2 regions of the Rothia sp. P7208 genome follow, and region 2 is predicted to be linked to the other one. Evidence: riboswitches for the same ligand, from Rfam matches in the RefSeq annotation. Region 2 holds a riboswitch; the other holds the start of a gene.
The links. A riboswitch is a leader RNA that binds a small molecule or an ion and turns the genes downstream of it on or off. The one in region 2 is predicted to bind S-adenosylmethionine.

Region 1: it holds a riboswitch for S-adenosylmethionine, as region 2 does, so the genes downstream of both, ACN084_RS07610 (nuclease PIN) here and ACN084_RS06325 (AMP-binding protein) in region 2, are expected to answer to the same signal.

What each region holds. Positions count from the first base shown of each region.
Region 1 covers NZ_JBLXXW010000008.1:75,298-83,213, reverse strand. The annotation lists gene purN (phosphoribosylglycinamide formyltransferase) at 1-326, opposite strand, end outside; gene ACN084_RS07625 (hypothetical protein) at 457-876, shown strand; gene ACN084_RS07620 (DUF6350 family protein) at 1,117-2,907, opposite strand; gene ACN084_RS07615 (plasmid stabilization protein) at 3,092-3,541, opposite strand; gene ACN084_RS07610 (nuclease PIN) at 3,538-3,732, opposite strand; SAM riboswitch class IV at 3,764-3,892, opposite strand; gene ACN084_RS07605 (SNF2-related protein) at 4,038-7,553, shown strand; gene ACN084_RS07600 (DUF808 domain-containing protein) at 7,536-7,916, opposite strand, start outside.
Region 2 covers NZ_JBLXXW010000005.1:91,437-99,352, reverse strand. The annotation lists gene ACN084_RS06330 (trimeric intracellular cation channel family protein) at 1-181, opposite strand, end outside; gene ACN084_RS06325 (AMP-binding protein) at 483-2,591, opposite strand; SAM riboswitch class I at 2,597-2,685, opposite strand; SAM riboswitch class IV at 2,861-2,973, shown strand; gene ACN084_RS06320 (LLM class flavin-dependent oxidoreductase) at 3,073-4,569, shown strand; gene cls (cardiolipin synthase) at 4,649-6,148, opposite strand; gene ACN084_RS06310 (phosphoglycerate dehydrogenase) at 6,345-7,304, shown strand; gene ACN084_RS06305 (ABC transporter family substrate-binding protein) at 7,763-7,916, shown strand, end outside.

The DNA.
Region 1 (7,916 bases), on a different contig from region 2:
GCAGGGTGGGTATTGATGATACGTCCGGCGAATCGTTCAACAAGTTGTTTGTCCACGATGCGCATGAAGCCAGCGAAGACGATACGATCAGGGTTATATCGGGTGAGGTGTTCTTCAAGGGCGCGGTTCCATTGCTCGCGAGAAGAATAATGATGTGGTTCGCACAGGAACGTTTCAATACCGTTCTCTTGGGCTCGTGCGATACCACGGCACGGTTTATCTGCACCGACAGCAAGAATATCCACCGTGAGGGTGCCTGCCGAAACAGCATCTATGATGGACTGTAAGTTTGTCCCTGACCCAGAGACCATCACCACAATACGCATGATTCACAGTGTACCCCACCTTGTGGCGAAGCTAATAGTTCAATTATTTATATGACTTAAAGTATTTTGCACAGGAGAGAGCAGGTGCGAGGAATCCCTCAAATCTCTCAGAGCAGGTATCCTAGAGAGTATGTCTGTACAGCCTATGCTTCCTGAGAATGAGTCCTCCCCCATGGTTCAAGACGCAAAGCAACGTCTTGATGTCTGTCATCGTTTGAGCATTGCTTTCGGCCTTTTAGGGTTTGTGTTCTCCGCGTATAGCGGGTGGTGGCTTATTGCAGCATTGTCCTTTCAGCTGGGGATGATTATCAGCGCTGTTTGGGGCATGACGTATATTGCTCGGGCACGTGCGTCCTCAGGCATGTATGTGACGTTCACATTCTTTATGGTGATTGCGCTAGTACTCATGTTTAGTACCTCAATACAAATAATTTTTATGGACCAAACAAACCAGTTTGCAGATTGTACCCGTCATGCTCTGACCATTGTCCGGCAGGAGCAGTGTAAAGCTGATTTAGAGGATAATCTTTTAGGGTCCTTACTCAAATAACGACCCGATAGGGGCAGTCGTACCGGGAGTCATAGGGGTACTGGTAGCAGTACTCATGGTGGTGGTTGTAGAGCGATTAGACTGGGACAAACAACCCCCACAATAAACTTCAAGATAAAACCTCAAGGTATTGTCTTCAAGCACATTTGATGATGCTCTAGATACATCCCATAAGCTCAATTATTTAAGTGAGGTTTTGTCACACCCTCAGAACGCCAAAAGCTCTGTGCCCGAAAAGCGTTAAGAGTCATCAGACTTCGACGAAGAACGACGTCGAGTTTTTGGACGGCGTATGACTCGCCCATGTTTAAAGTGAGTGAGGGTTTTCCCTTCAGAGGAATCCTTATCTCCAGTTACCTTATCGGTTGCAGTATCATTTTTTTGTTTCGATACGTCATCTTCAGTTGACGAAGCCTCTGCCTGAGCCTCGAGGTGTTCCTCTTCGAGATCAGAAAACAATCGTAAGTTTTGGGCTACGACAGATTCAAAATCAGCAGTTTTTTTCTCCTCTTTTTGAGCCACCTCAGATAGCGTCGTATCCGATAACGGTTCATCAGCGTCTTCTAAGAGACGACGCACAGCCTCTGAAGAAGGCTTATTGGTTTCATCATGCTGTTCTTCAACTTCTGCGATAGCAGAATTCTGACGAGAGTTCCGACGTTGCGCTTTTTTCTGCTCGCGGGCAAGACGTTTACGACGACGGCGCTCTTCACGGTCGTTCTTTAGCTCAGAGAAACGCTCAAGCTCAGTAATAGCGCCACGATGGAAGATAGGAGCCGTCACCGATCCCATCATCACGCCACAAGCAATCCAACCGGCAGATAAAGCACCAAATAATAAAGCATCTGGCCCTAAATCAGTAAAACGTCCCATACCAAGAGAACCGCGCGATGCCCAACCGCATAACGCCAAAATGATGCCGGCAGGAATAGAAACAAAGATAGCTAAGGCAAAAGTTGATAGTGGCAAAGAAATCCAGCGGAAAGGAATTTTCAGAGAAAGCCACTCATCAAGGTGGTCTTCACCGGCACGGAAGAACCACCAGCCAGCAACAATACCGCACAGCACAGGAACCGCAATAGCAATATAGTTCCACGGTTCATTGACCGTTGGTAAGGCACCCAGAAGAGGGAAAGCGGGGAGCACACCAGTAGAGTGTTCAAAGAAGTTTACGGAGGTATGTTCTCCCAATGAGAAACCAGCTCCGACACTCCAAGACATCGCCCAAAAAACTACGTTAGGGATAACACCAAGCTGTAAAAAGGTCAAAGCAGTATCGCCGATGGCACCAGCATCAAGCAATTGATAAATTGTTACGACATCGCTCCAATGCCAGAGCAAAGACAAGCTCAGTAATAGCCCTCCACAGCCAATAAACGCAAGAACTGCCACGATTGATGCGCGAAGAACCGTCCAAACATAAGAACCCGCCCAACGTGAGTACTGGCTAAACTGAGCAACCCATTCGGCAGCGTTAACACCGATCATTCTCGCCAAAGAACGAGACTCGTACCAGCCACCAAGAATAAGCCCTGATAAAACGACCCAACACGGTACAAGTGCAGAAGCTACAGGATACGCTACCGCAGTAGTATCTGTTGTCAAAAGGCTCAAACCCCCAGCACAGGCACTATAAGTGATAGCTCCGGTTAATGTTGGTATCCAGAATTGTCCCTCACGAGATGCTTGAGCTAAGACTCGTCCTGAACGGAAACATAACCATAAGGGTATCAGCGTTAAGCCCAACGGGATAAAGCTCATCGTCCCTTGAATATCGGGGGTGTCTCCATACGGGGCAGAGATGTTCAGATGAAGAGGAACCCCGTGGATTAGAAGCCACATTTGGCTAACTAAAACTGCCATAGCGTAGAGGTCACGCTGTTCAAAACCGCCGGTAAACCATACGGCACCCAGTAGTAGCACTACAGCAAAGCAAGAGTAGAAGGCAGTACGGAAGAGTTCGACAACACCCTGTAGCCAGAGGGGCATCGGTATCGAACGTTGTTGAGGTTTCATCACGCTGGTTTTCATCGTCTTTTATCTTGTCATGAACTCTATTGAACTCTGAAGTTCACACAGCTTTTCTAATCCAAATGAGACATAAACCAAGGATTTTCTTCACCGCGTGCACCCCACTGAACCATACCATGTATGCCGGTCAAGACGCTAAGCTCATCACAGCCTACGTCTTAAGGTCACGTAAAAGACACAGGGTTTATAGTCCTCGCGCGGCGTTTTCGTGCAGCGGATTAACGGCAGGGACTCCCCAGCGACGATAAATATCTGCTTTAGAAGAAACTATTTCTAGCTGATGCACTTCAGCGGTAGCAGCCATGAGCCCTTCAAGTGCGGCGGTAGGCAATGGCGTATAAGGGCCTTCTGGTGAGGGGCGTTCTTCAGCACGAATTTGGCGACCGGCCCATGCCAAAGATACGTTCGTATCAACGTCGAGAACCTGCCCGCTAAAACGTTCGAGAAGTTCGTTAACCCACCGCTCTGTTTCAGGGTAGGGGTAAAGCCCTTTAAGTTCGCCTAGGCTAAGTGCTGATATGTACATCACCATATATGAGCGACGGCGAAGAAACGCAACGACCTGCGGATGTGGTGTGGCTTTGCGAATCTCTGCTAGTACATCAGAGTCTAGAAGTAGTCCTCTTATACTCATGCTGCTTGTAAGATACCGTATTCCTGGTTAGGGATACCGTGCGGATTAGGAGAAAGCAAAAAGTTAAGAAACTCAGAACGCTCATGGGAAATACGAGTGTAATCTTGAATGCTTACGGCAGCGTAACCGCCACGAGTTTGAGCAGAAGAAACAGGTTGAATATTGTGCTGAGGGCGAGCGGTGTTGTGCATGATACAACTGCGCTGAATGCGCTTTCCTTTCGAAGTGCTCTTGTCCGTACCAGCCTGCGTACTATGACGCGAATACGAACCGCTTCGTCATCCGAGCCACCCGTGAACATGGGGTTGGCGTTCAACTAAAGTCGGAGCTTATCAGTTGAAACTCTTGAAGCTGAATCCAGAATAACGCAACCACCACAAAAAACAAAGAGCACAACCCAAAATATTTGAGAGATTTAGGCTACACCAGCTTTAGTGAAAGCTCATCCGGTAACCTAGAACATATATGCACCTTGCCAGCAGAGGATACAACCACCGTGAATGCACCATCAGCTTTCCCCAGAATCCCCGTCAGCGCAGCAAAAATTATCCAGCAAGTAGGACACCGCACCTACCTCCGCGGAAAACAATACATGCAAGAAGGCAAAGTCGCCCGATACTCCTACGACGCCCAAGCACACATCCTGACAGGAACAACCTACGGCGACGCAACAGACCCATACCTCAGCAAAATTGTCTTCCCCGCAAAACAGGTTGAAGGATCCCTCGCCTTCTCCGCACGATGCACCTGCCCAGTACGCACCGACTGCAAACACTCCGTAGCCATCATGCTCACCGCCATCGAAAGAGCCGAAAAAGTTAGCAAAGCCCAAAGCTCCACTCAACGCGTCACAGACGGACTCAGCGAAGAACAGCTCAAACAACACGGAATCACCACTGCACAAGAGCTAGCAGAACAACAAAAAATGTCGACATGGCGCAGAACGCTGTCACAAACACTGGCGCAGCATCACCGGATACCCTACGAAAATAACAGCAATACCGTCGCCGCTCTCGACCTCAAAATGCACGTCAACTCCCGCTTCGCACTCGGTAGCGGTCAACACAAAACACCACGTATCACCCTACAAGCACGCCCACTCGTCCAAGGTAAAAACAACCGATGGATTAAAGACGGCATCAACTGGGAACACTTCCAAAAAGATCACACCGGAAAGACAAGTAGCCACGCCCTCCGACCCCAACACGAACGATGGTTGCGAGAGTTCTACTCCATCATCAGACCTTGGCAATCAGCGTACACTTCCCACCGCGATTGGGTAACACTTTCTACTGTTAACTCTTCCCTACTATGGAAAGTACTCAAAAAAGCAGAAAAAATAGCACTGCCCATCCTGCTAGAGGGAACACCCATCACTACGGCGCACACCGAAGAAGCCACGCTAAAAGCAGAACTTTACAGCTACAAAGACGGTCTACGCATCACACCTACACTCACCGCAGGAGAAAACGCCTTCCCCGCATACTACTGCCACCCAATAGGCCAGCCCCGCAACGGATTCATTGCCCTCGGACACAAAGCACAAGAACACTACAAAGCCACAGCACAAGCTGAACATTGGGAAACAACCCTACCTAGCGCCATCAATCCAACACGTCTCAACGACCAATACGCCGCAGCCGACCTTATTTTCATTCCCCTGAAAGAAACACTCAACGGCGCAGCAGAAACCCTTATCCGAGAAGAACATATCGAAATCCCCTCACAAGATATCAATAGTTTCTATCAAGAGTTCTACCCATATCTCACACGCAATATCAGCTTCTGCACCAACGACGCAACGATACAACCACCCCAAGTACAACAACCAGAGCTGATTCTTCACGTCTACTTCGACAGCGAACAAACACCCCACGCCCACACCCGCTGGGAATGGGAATACCCTAAAGACCCGCTCAAGAACACACGAGATGAAAGCAACCTCGAATACTTCCCAGTACAGAGCACCTTATTAGACATCTATGAACAGCGCGATAAAAACTACGAAAATACAATCCTCGCGCAACTCAAAAATATCTACCCCGCATTACAGCTCACAGAACAACACTTCTACGACTGGGATGTTCAACAACTCACCGAATCTATACTGCCCCAATACCGAGATGTTCATGGACTCCGCATCCAAACTCACGGACAAGAACCTCAATTCACAGAACTGGACGTTACCCCCGAAATCCAGATGAGAGTTGAACCAAGCGATACTCAAGACTGGTTTGACCTTGGAATTATCGTCACCATTGGTCAATGGACCGTATCATTCTCTACAATCTTTGAGGCACTCAACGCGGGGGAAAAACACATCCTTCTCGGTGATGGCAACTACTATCCCCTCAACCGACCAGAATTTATCAAACTACGTCAACTACTAGCCGAAATAGAAGACTTCTCAGAACCAGACCAACCACTTAGCCTCAACAAACACCAATTAGGGATGTGGGAAGAACTCGAAGAGCTTGCCACCACCACACAATCATGCCAAGGATGGCAAGAAAGTATTCACAGCCTCCTCAGCGACAAAGACAGTAGCGATAACGTACCAACTCCAGCAACACTCCAAGCACAGCTACGCCCCTACCAAGAAGAAGGCTACCAATGGCTCTACTTCCTGTGGAAACACCGCCTTGGAGCCGTCCTCGGTGATGACATGGGGCTTGGTAAAACACTACAAACTATTTCCATGATGCTCAAAGCCTATGAACAGTGGGTCGAAGAGCTCAATAACAGCACCCCATCATTTGCTCCCTTCCTCATCATTGCCCCCACCTCTGTTGTTCCCAACTGGGTACAAGAATTAGAACGCTTCGCACCAGAACTTGAAGTCGCCGCCATCACCACGTCCACTGCAAAATCGCAACGAACACTCACAGAACGTATCGGTCAGGCACAAGTTGTTATCACGTCATACACTCTGCTACGACTAGATTCCAACGCTTTTAACAGTTACGCACAAGAAACACCGTGGAACGGGGTCATCCTTGATGAAGCGCAATTCATCAAGAATGCGAGGACTCAAGCACACCAAATAGCACGAAAAATACCTGCACGTTTCAAACTTGCCGTCACCGGAACACCCATGGAAAACAACCTCATGGAGTTATGGTCCATTTTCTCTCTCGTAGCACCAGGTCTATTCCCCAGTGCACGAAAGTTCAAAGACTATTACGTACAACCCATCACTGAAAGCAAAGACCACGAAAAACTCGAACAGTTACGGCAACGGATACGCCCACTAATCCTCCGGCGAACGAAAGAACTTGTTGCCACAGAGCTACCAGATAAAACAGACCAAAGAATGCCCATTGCTCTTAACCCAGAGCATCGTAAAGCATACGATATGCTCCTACAACAAGAACGCAAAAAAGTTCTGGGACTGCTCAAAGATATGGACAAAAACCGTTTTACGGTCTTCCGTTCGTTAACAAAACTGCGCATGATGGCGCTAGCACCTCATCTAGTCGACGAAGAGTACTCGCACATTACCTCATCAAAACTAGAGTACCTTCAGGCGCATCTGCCAGAAGTTCTCTCTCAGGGACACCGTGTACTGATTTTCTCCCAGTTCACCAGCTACCTTAAAACCATCGCACAAGATTTAGAAGAACAGAATATTGAGTTCTGCTATCTTGACGGTTCGACAAGAGACCGTGCAAAAGTTATCGAACAATTTGAGAAAGGAGAAAGCTCCGTCTTTCTCATCTCGCTCAAGGCGGGAGGGTTCGGGCTTAACCTCACCTCAGCAGATTATTGTTTCTTAATGGATCCGTGGTGGAACCCTGCAGCAGAGCAACAAGCCATCGACAGAATCCACCGTATTGGGCAGACCAGACATGTGATGGTTTACAGGCTTATTGCTGCGGGAACCATTGAAGAAAAAGTTATGGAATTACAAAAAAATAAGTCTGCACTCTTCGACGCTGTTGTTGATGATGGAGATTTCTTTAGCGAAAAGATGACAGCAGAACATATCCGAGAACTATTGAGTACCTCGTAGCGATGAAAAGAAGTGCGTTGCAACAACCACGATACCGCCACATAACAGACCAAAAATCATGGCGAAAAATGTTTCAGCGCACCATGCAAGCACGCTCAGAAGAGTACCGGCACTCCACGAGGTGAGAGCACGAACAAGGTATTCAACCGCGTGTTCTGGGGCGTGAAAACCGACATCTGCTAAGCCACTCAAGACGATATGCCCGCCCACCCAAAGCATCGCAAAAGTACCAAGTAATGAAATGCCTTTCATCACAAGAGGCATTCCTGACACGAGCGCAGCGCCTATTTTCTGTGTCATAGAAGATTCACCGCGCATGAGCGCTAAGCCGACATCATCCATCTTCACGAGTACGGCAACAAC
Region 2 (7,916 bases):
TAAGAAGAACATCACGGATGAGCCCTCCACCCATACCAGAGAGCACCGCTAAGAGAATAAAACCTACAACATCAAAGCGGAATGCGCGAGCAACTGCGCCACCGAGCAAACCATTAGCAACAACTGCTGCTACATCGACCACTCTAAAGAGCACGCTTGGATCCCATACCTGCATACGCATGCCTCTTTCTGACGTTTCATATCGATAGAATGACTTCAATAAATACCGATACATGCTACAGCATGTACAGACCATCAGTACAGGTAGCATTGTCCGAAAGGGCGGCTTACCACACACGGTAAGCCGCCCTTTCACGAACATCGTTTTTAAAGCGGATAGTAAGGATATTCTTCTATGAGAGCATCTCTCATAGAGGTTCTTAGGATGAAAGACTCCAACCACGCAAATAATCATGTGATGTTAGTGAATTAGTACACTCACATCTCGATACTGTTGAAACAACCATGATTTTTGCCTGCCCTTATGAGCAAGACAAAACCTGAGCGATATCCCGCAACGCCTCATCATTTTGCAAAGACGACGTATCTCCTAGAGGTTTCCCCTCATACAACTGAGACAACAAACGACGAGTAATCTTCCCCGAACGAGTCTTAGGAATCTCAGCAACCGCCACCACATCTTTAGGCTTTGCAATAGGGCCAATCTCAGAACGAATATGCAACTCCAACACCTCACGTAGCTCAGAAGAAGACAACGCCTTACCCTCATCACTAAGTGTCACAAAAGCTACTGCTTGATGCCCCGTCAACTCATCCTCAACAGGACAAACACCAGCCTCAACCACAGCCTCATGACGCACTAAAGCTGACTCAATTTCAATTGTCGAAAGACGATGCCCCGAAATATTAATAACATCATCAATCCTGCCCAGAATATAAATATCCCCGTCCTCATCTTGCTTTGCGCCATCTCCAGCCAAAAACCAGCCACGCTCCCCATAATGTCTCCAATAAGAATCAAGATAACGCTGAGGATTTTTCCACACAGTACGAGCCATCGACGGGCCCACTTTATCAACCACAATGAACCCTTGAGCCCCCGTCTGAACCGGCTCACCATGCTCATCAACAACACGCACAGAAACCCCCGGAATAGCACGAGTAGCACAACCTGGTTTGACAGCTATACCTGGAGTACCCTGCTCAAAAGTCCCCTCAGGCGCAAACTGAGGATCATGCGGACGAGGAGAACAGATCGTTGAACCCGTCTCAGACTGCCACCACGTATCAATAAAGGAAGCACGACCAGAACCAATATGCTCACGTAACCAATACCAAGCTTGTGGATTAATCGACTCACCCACAGAACCCAAAAGACGAACCGACGAAAAATCATATTTTCCCGACTCTGGGCCATGCGGGAAAGCCCCCATCAACGAACGAATCAACGTTGGCGCCGTGTAATAGTTTGTGACACCATAGCGTTCAATCACTTCAAAATGCCGTTCAAAAGTAGGAGTATCAGGTGTACCTTCAAAAATTACTTGACTCACGCCATTGACCAACGGCCCATATATCTCATAAGTATGAGCTGTCACCCACGCCAAATCGGCTGTACACCAATGAACAGTATCCGCAACTTTTTGCCAATCATTACGAGTAGCTAACTCATCAGGACGAAGCACACCATCAGCATCAACAACATCAGGCAACAAATCATAAAGTAACGCATGAGAATACGCCGTCTGCGTCAAATACCCGCCCATAGTATGAACAAGACCCTTAGGTTGGCCCGTTGTCCCCGACGTATAAATAATAAATAACGGATCTTCAGCATCATGCAATGGGTAATCATGCGTATCTGGAACACCCTCAATCAAATCGTGATACCAAACATCTCGCCCCAAACACCACGGAACACTCTGTCTTTCCTGCTCGGTAGCTGAGGTACGGTTCACCACCACCACATGCTCAATATTATTCTCAGACGAACACGCCTCATCCGCTATCGACTTGACCGGAACAACCTTACCCCGACGATTCTGACCATCAGTTGTAATTAATACCTTGGCACCAGTATCCTCTACCCGAAACTTCAAAGCCTCCGCCGAAAAACCACCAAAAACAAGAGAATGAATCGCCCCAATACGCGCACAGGCAAGAGCAAAAATAATAGTTTCAGGAATCACCGGCAAATAAACAACAACACGATCACCCTTAACCACACCCAAACGCTCTAAACCATGTGCCGCCTGAGCCACACGGCGTTGCAACTGAGCATAAGTGATAGCTTCACGATCACCAGGTTCACCCTCAAAGAAAAGCGCAACCTTGTCGCCAAAACCTTGCTCTACATGCCTATCCACACAGTTATAGGCAACGTTGAGCTGACCACCCTCAAACCACTTAATCGTTGGAACAGAAAATTCTTGAACACCATCTTCACGAACGTCTACTAAACGAGGAGGAATAAACTCATGCGTTTTATCCTCATCCCATAGCTTCCCCCAACTAAGACGTTCTCGCGCCTGCCTTGCCCAAAAATCAATACGTTCTTGATCCGAAACATCTGCCGGATTCTGCACCTGATTTCGAGGGTCTGAATAAGAAAAAGACGAACAATACGACATCGATACTCCCATCGTTTCTGGCGTTAGCACCACCGCATAAGCGAGGTTGCTGCGACGTCTTAGAGCCAGGTCTCTCAGTCGCTCTGGATGGTTTAGACGAGTTCTACCGTAATACCTTCCGTACACATTCATCTAGACGTTACTTTCCATTGCCAGCAGATGAACACATGACGTTGCATAGAGTCATATTCCTTAGCGAACGTCACCCACCGCAATAAACACTGAAGCTCTTGGGTACCAAGAAGAACTTTTTATAAGCTAAACCCAGCGATCACGAGTTCCAACGTCAAGCTCTGGCTCGTTGGACGGCAACCCTCTTTCCGTAGCGGGGTGCCCCAGATGAAGATCCGGCTCAAAATAATCACAACGGCAAATACGGCGCCTATGCGTCGGGCATATCAACACCGAAAAATATGGTTTTCGACATGCCACGCCTCATAGAGGAGGGCTCTCTCCTCTAAGAACGCAAAGGAAAAAACTTATGGCAACTCATACCGCCACGACAGAACAACCCACTACGACACCGTCTTCTTCTAAAAAACGTATCGTTGTCAATGCGTTTGATATGACAACAACAAGCCACCAAAGCTTCGGCTTATGGCGTCACCCGCGCTCGCGAGCCGATGAATATAACACCATTAAATATTGGACAGATTTAGCTCAAGTGTGCGAAAAAGGGCTTTTTGACGCGGTCTTTATCGCTGATGTGGTGGGCGTATACGACGTATATAAGGATTCTGTTGCACCCGTACTTCGTGATGGTGCACAGGTACCGGTAGGTGACCCGTTCTTACAGATTTCGGCGATGGCAGCAGTCACGGAACATCTTGGTTTTGGAGTGACAGCTGCCGTGACGTATAACCAGCCTTATACTTTGGCTCGTTCTTATGCGACGTTAGATCATTTAACGGGTGGTCGTGTTGGTTTTAACGTGGTGACTTCTTATCTTCAATCTGCGGCAGAGAATCAGGGGCTTGCCGGTCAGATTGAGCATGATGAACGATACGAAATTGCCGACGAGTTTCTCGACGTCTGTTATAAGTTGTGGGAAGGCTCTTGGGAAGACGGAGCGGTGCTACGTGACCGTCAGCGCGGGATTTTCGCAGATCCTGAGAAAATTCATCCTATCTTGCATCAAGGCAAGTATTTTCAAGTTCCTGGAATTTCTTTGACGGAACCATCTACTCAACGTACTCCCGTTATTTTTCAGGCTGGTGCGTCTTCTCGCGGTCAGGCTTTTTCGGGGAAACATGCCGAAGCAATTTTTATTTCTGCGTTACGTCCAGATTTGACCAGACACGTGACCTCTCGTATCCGCGATGAGGCTGAACGTGCCGGTCGGCGTCGTGATGATGTGAAGATTCTTGCCATGCTTTCGGTGGTAGTCGACGAGACAGACGAGAAAGCACAGCAGAAGTATCAGGATTATTTAAAATATGTGGATGTAGAGTCTTCTCAAGGAATTATTGGTGGTTGGTCTGGTGTTGATCTTTCAGCATTTGATGAGGACGAGATTCTTGAGTATGTCAAGACGGAATCCATTCAATCCTTTTTGACACCTTTTACCTTGCAGTCTCAGACGACGAAGTGGACTCGTGCTGATATTGCTCGTCATTGCGCTATCGGTGGTATGGGTGATGTAATTGTTGGCTCTGCTCAGACTGTTGCCGATGAGTTGGAGCGCTGGATTGACGAGGGAGATTTAGATGGTATCAACCTTGCCTACCATGTATCTCCTGGCTCTTTTGAAGATTTTGTGGAGTTTGTTGTTCCTGAGCTTCAAAAGCGTGGCCGGTATCGCACAGAGTATGAGGGGAATACATTGCGTGAGAATCTTTTTGGTGTGGGGCATACACGTGTGAATGAGCGTCATCCTGCGGCAGCATATCGTGGCGCTTTTGCTGGTGGTCCTAATGCTGCTGACACTCCTGCCCGTCAGTTTTTGAGCTTGGCTCAGAATCAGGCAGAGCGTTTATAAGAGTTTTTCTTCTGGTAATGATTCGCAATGTTAGGGTTCTCTTTGGTGTAGGGGGTATATCAGAGAGAACCCTAATCTTTTAAAGGAGCGATGACCAGAGCCTACAGATATTTTCTACGACCTTGATACGGTTGGGGCGGGCAACCCATTCGTCGTATCGGAGGGTTTTGCATTGAGAGATGTATTCTTCAGAGATGCTTTCTAACTCTTTAACCATTCCTGTATCGACGATGAAGGTGGATACTTCGAGGTTGAGCGCAAATGAGCGCGGATCCATGTTTGATGATCCAATGAAGGTGAGATGGTCATCTACAAACATGTATTTTGAGTGCAATACGGTTGGCCCGGGATATTGTTTGATGTTGACTCCGGCGTGGAGAAGTTTCTCGTAGTAGGAGCGTTGAGCCATATTGGGTAGGAACTGGTCTCCTTTTTCGCAGACGATGAGGGTGACATCAATTTTTGATAGTGCTGCATTGGTGAGTGCTTGTAAGAGTGTTTCTTCTGGGACGAAGTAGGGGGAGCAGACGACGATGCGTCGTTCTGCATTGTAAATGAGGTAGTTGATGAGGCGTAGGTTGTTTTCCGTTTCGAATCCGGGGCCCGATGGAACAATTTGTGCCAACATTCCGCTGTGTACACGGGGAATAGCTGTTTCGATTTCGTTCAGTGGTAGTTCTCGTGTTTCGGAGTACCAGTCTGAGATGAAGACGGCGTTAAGTTCTTCAACAACGGGGCCGGTGCATGAGAACGTAAGGTCTTGCCAGACGAGTCCTTTTTTGAGGTTGGCAGGTAGATTGTAGGAACGGTCGATAGCGTTTTGTGAGCCGGAGAATGCGATGCGTCCGTCGACAATGACGATTTTGCGGTGGTTACGTAGGTCTGGTCGTTGCCATTTACCTTGGAATGGTTTCAGGGGCAACATGAGTTGCCAATTGATTCCGGAGTCGTCAAGGAGTTTGCAGAGTTTTTTCCAATTGGGGTATTTTCGAGAGCCCCAATGGTCGATCATGATTTTGACCAGTACTCCGCGTTGGTGTGCTGCAAGAAGCGCATCCCATAGCGGTTTGGTGGTGTTGTCGTAGGCGGCAATATAAAACTCGAAGTGTACGTATCGTTCTGCCCGATTGATTTCTTCTGTCATCTGTCGGATAGCTTGGTGGTTATCTTTGATGAGTGTGAAAGTGTTGCCACCGACGAGGGGGAGCGCTCCGAGCTTGTAGTTGAGGTTCGCTGCTACTCGTGCTGGTTCAGGGAGTTCTCCATGTGCTCCGAGGACGGAACGGGATTCTTCATCAGCATTTTTGGATGCGAGTATCTCTTTCATCATGTCGTTGATGGTGCGTTGTCGGATTCTTCGGTGTCGTGGTAGTCGGGAAGATCCAAAGAGCAAGAAGGCAACAAACCCGATATATGGGACGAGGAATATTGCCATGAGCCAGCCGAGAGCAACCACGGGTTTGCGGTTATAGGGTAGCCAACAGATTGCGATAATACGTAAGGTGATATCGAGGATGAAGAGTGTTAACGCTAACCACGTAGGTAGATGGGCTAGTCCAAAGATGTTAAGAGGGTCCACGAGAGTTATTCTATAGAAAGTTTTTCAGGTTAGAAGAGTGTATTTTCTTATATTTCTTCGGGGTATGTGTGTTGGTTGGGTGGATGTATTTGTCGTAACTTGGGTGTTGATATTTTTATTCTGTGTGCTCTAAGACATAATCTAAGAAGAGTGCCTTACGGCATGTTTAATTTTCTCGTGATATGGAAGATTTGATATGAAAATCCTTGCTCCTACCATTATTCCTTTGGACGCTCAGAAGCTTGGTCTTCAGGCAGAAGATACGCTAGTTTCTTATGACCCTACTGAGCTTTTACCTGCAGAGCACTATGATGCCGATGTCATGATTAGCTGGGGTAATACTAATGAACAGTTGCAAGATGCAGCGAAGAATTTATCTCAGGTGAAGTTGGTTCAGGCTCTTCTTGCTGGACCTGATCAGGCTCGTGCGGCTGGTTTCCGTGATGAAGCGGTTATCTGTTCTGGTATTGGCTTGCATTCTTTGACCGTTGCTGAGCATGCGCTGGCTTTGACATTAAATTTTGTGCGTTTCTTGCCGTTGCTTTCTGAGGAGCAAGATAATTCTCGTTGGGCGGGGGAGTTAGGTGGTCCTCAGGAGCTTCATCCTGCGGATAAGGTCACGACCCTTTTGGGTGCTCGTGTATTGATTTGGGGTTTTGGTTCTATTGGGCAAAGTACAGCCCGCTTATTTCAGGCCTTTGGTGCTCAGGTGCAGGGTGTGGCGCGTTCTGCTGGTGAGCGAGCTGGTTTTCCGGTAATTGCTGTTGATGATATTGAACAGTATTTGCCTCAGACCGATATTTTGGTGATGATTCTTCCGGCTGCTGCTGAGACGGAGAATGCGTTGAACGAACAGCGTTTGGAGTTGTTGCCTTCTCGCGCATTTGTGGTGAATGTTGGTCGCGGTGTCACTGTTGATGAGGATGCGTTGATTGCGGCGTTGGAGAGCGGTTCTATTGCTGGTGCTGCGGTTGATGTGGTGAAGCAAGAGCCTTTGCCTTCGGATTCTCCTCTATGGGGTACGAAGAATTTGGTGATTACTCCTCATTCGGCTGGTGGACGTCCTGTGAATCCTGAGGAGCTGATTGCGCATAATCTTTGTGCTGTGCGTGCTGAGGTTAGTGGCGAAACTGCTGATTATCGTAATAAGATGTAAGGCTTGCTGTATGAAGCCGGCGGGGTGTTTTCTCGCCGGCTTCTGTGTTTTAAGTGTCCACTATGTGTACACCACGCCTGTTTGTATGTTAATTCCATATTATTTTTTGGGCTTGGAGAGGGTGTTAAACGGCACTTAAAAAGAACATAAATCTTTTACGAAGAAAATAACTAATTATTGATGTAACCCATATAAAACCTAGTCAAATGATATTTATTGATTTGATTATTTGGGATTAAAGAGGGTTGCTTGTGTTTGGTAATAAAAATTTTACCTTTATTTAGCTTTTTCTCATCATATGAATAAAGATTCGTTTTAGGGTATCTTCATGTACAACTGGTTAAGTTTTGTTTACAATGAAACTTACATGTGTTTCCAGTCACTTAGGTTGCCTGTCGTTCATCTACGATGAGCTCTGGTAGTCGCACACAACATCTCATATTGAAAAAGGAGAAGGAATGCGCATTTCACGTAGATCCTCCATCATCGGCTTCGCAGCCGTATCCGCTCTTGCACTATCCTCTTGTGCAAGCACCGGAAACAATGCAAGCTCATCTTCTGGGGATAAGGGTTCAAAATCTGTCTCAATGGCAATCGTGAACACCTTCAGCT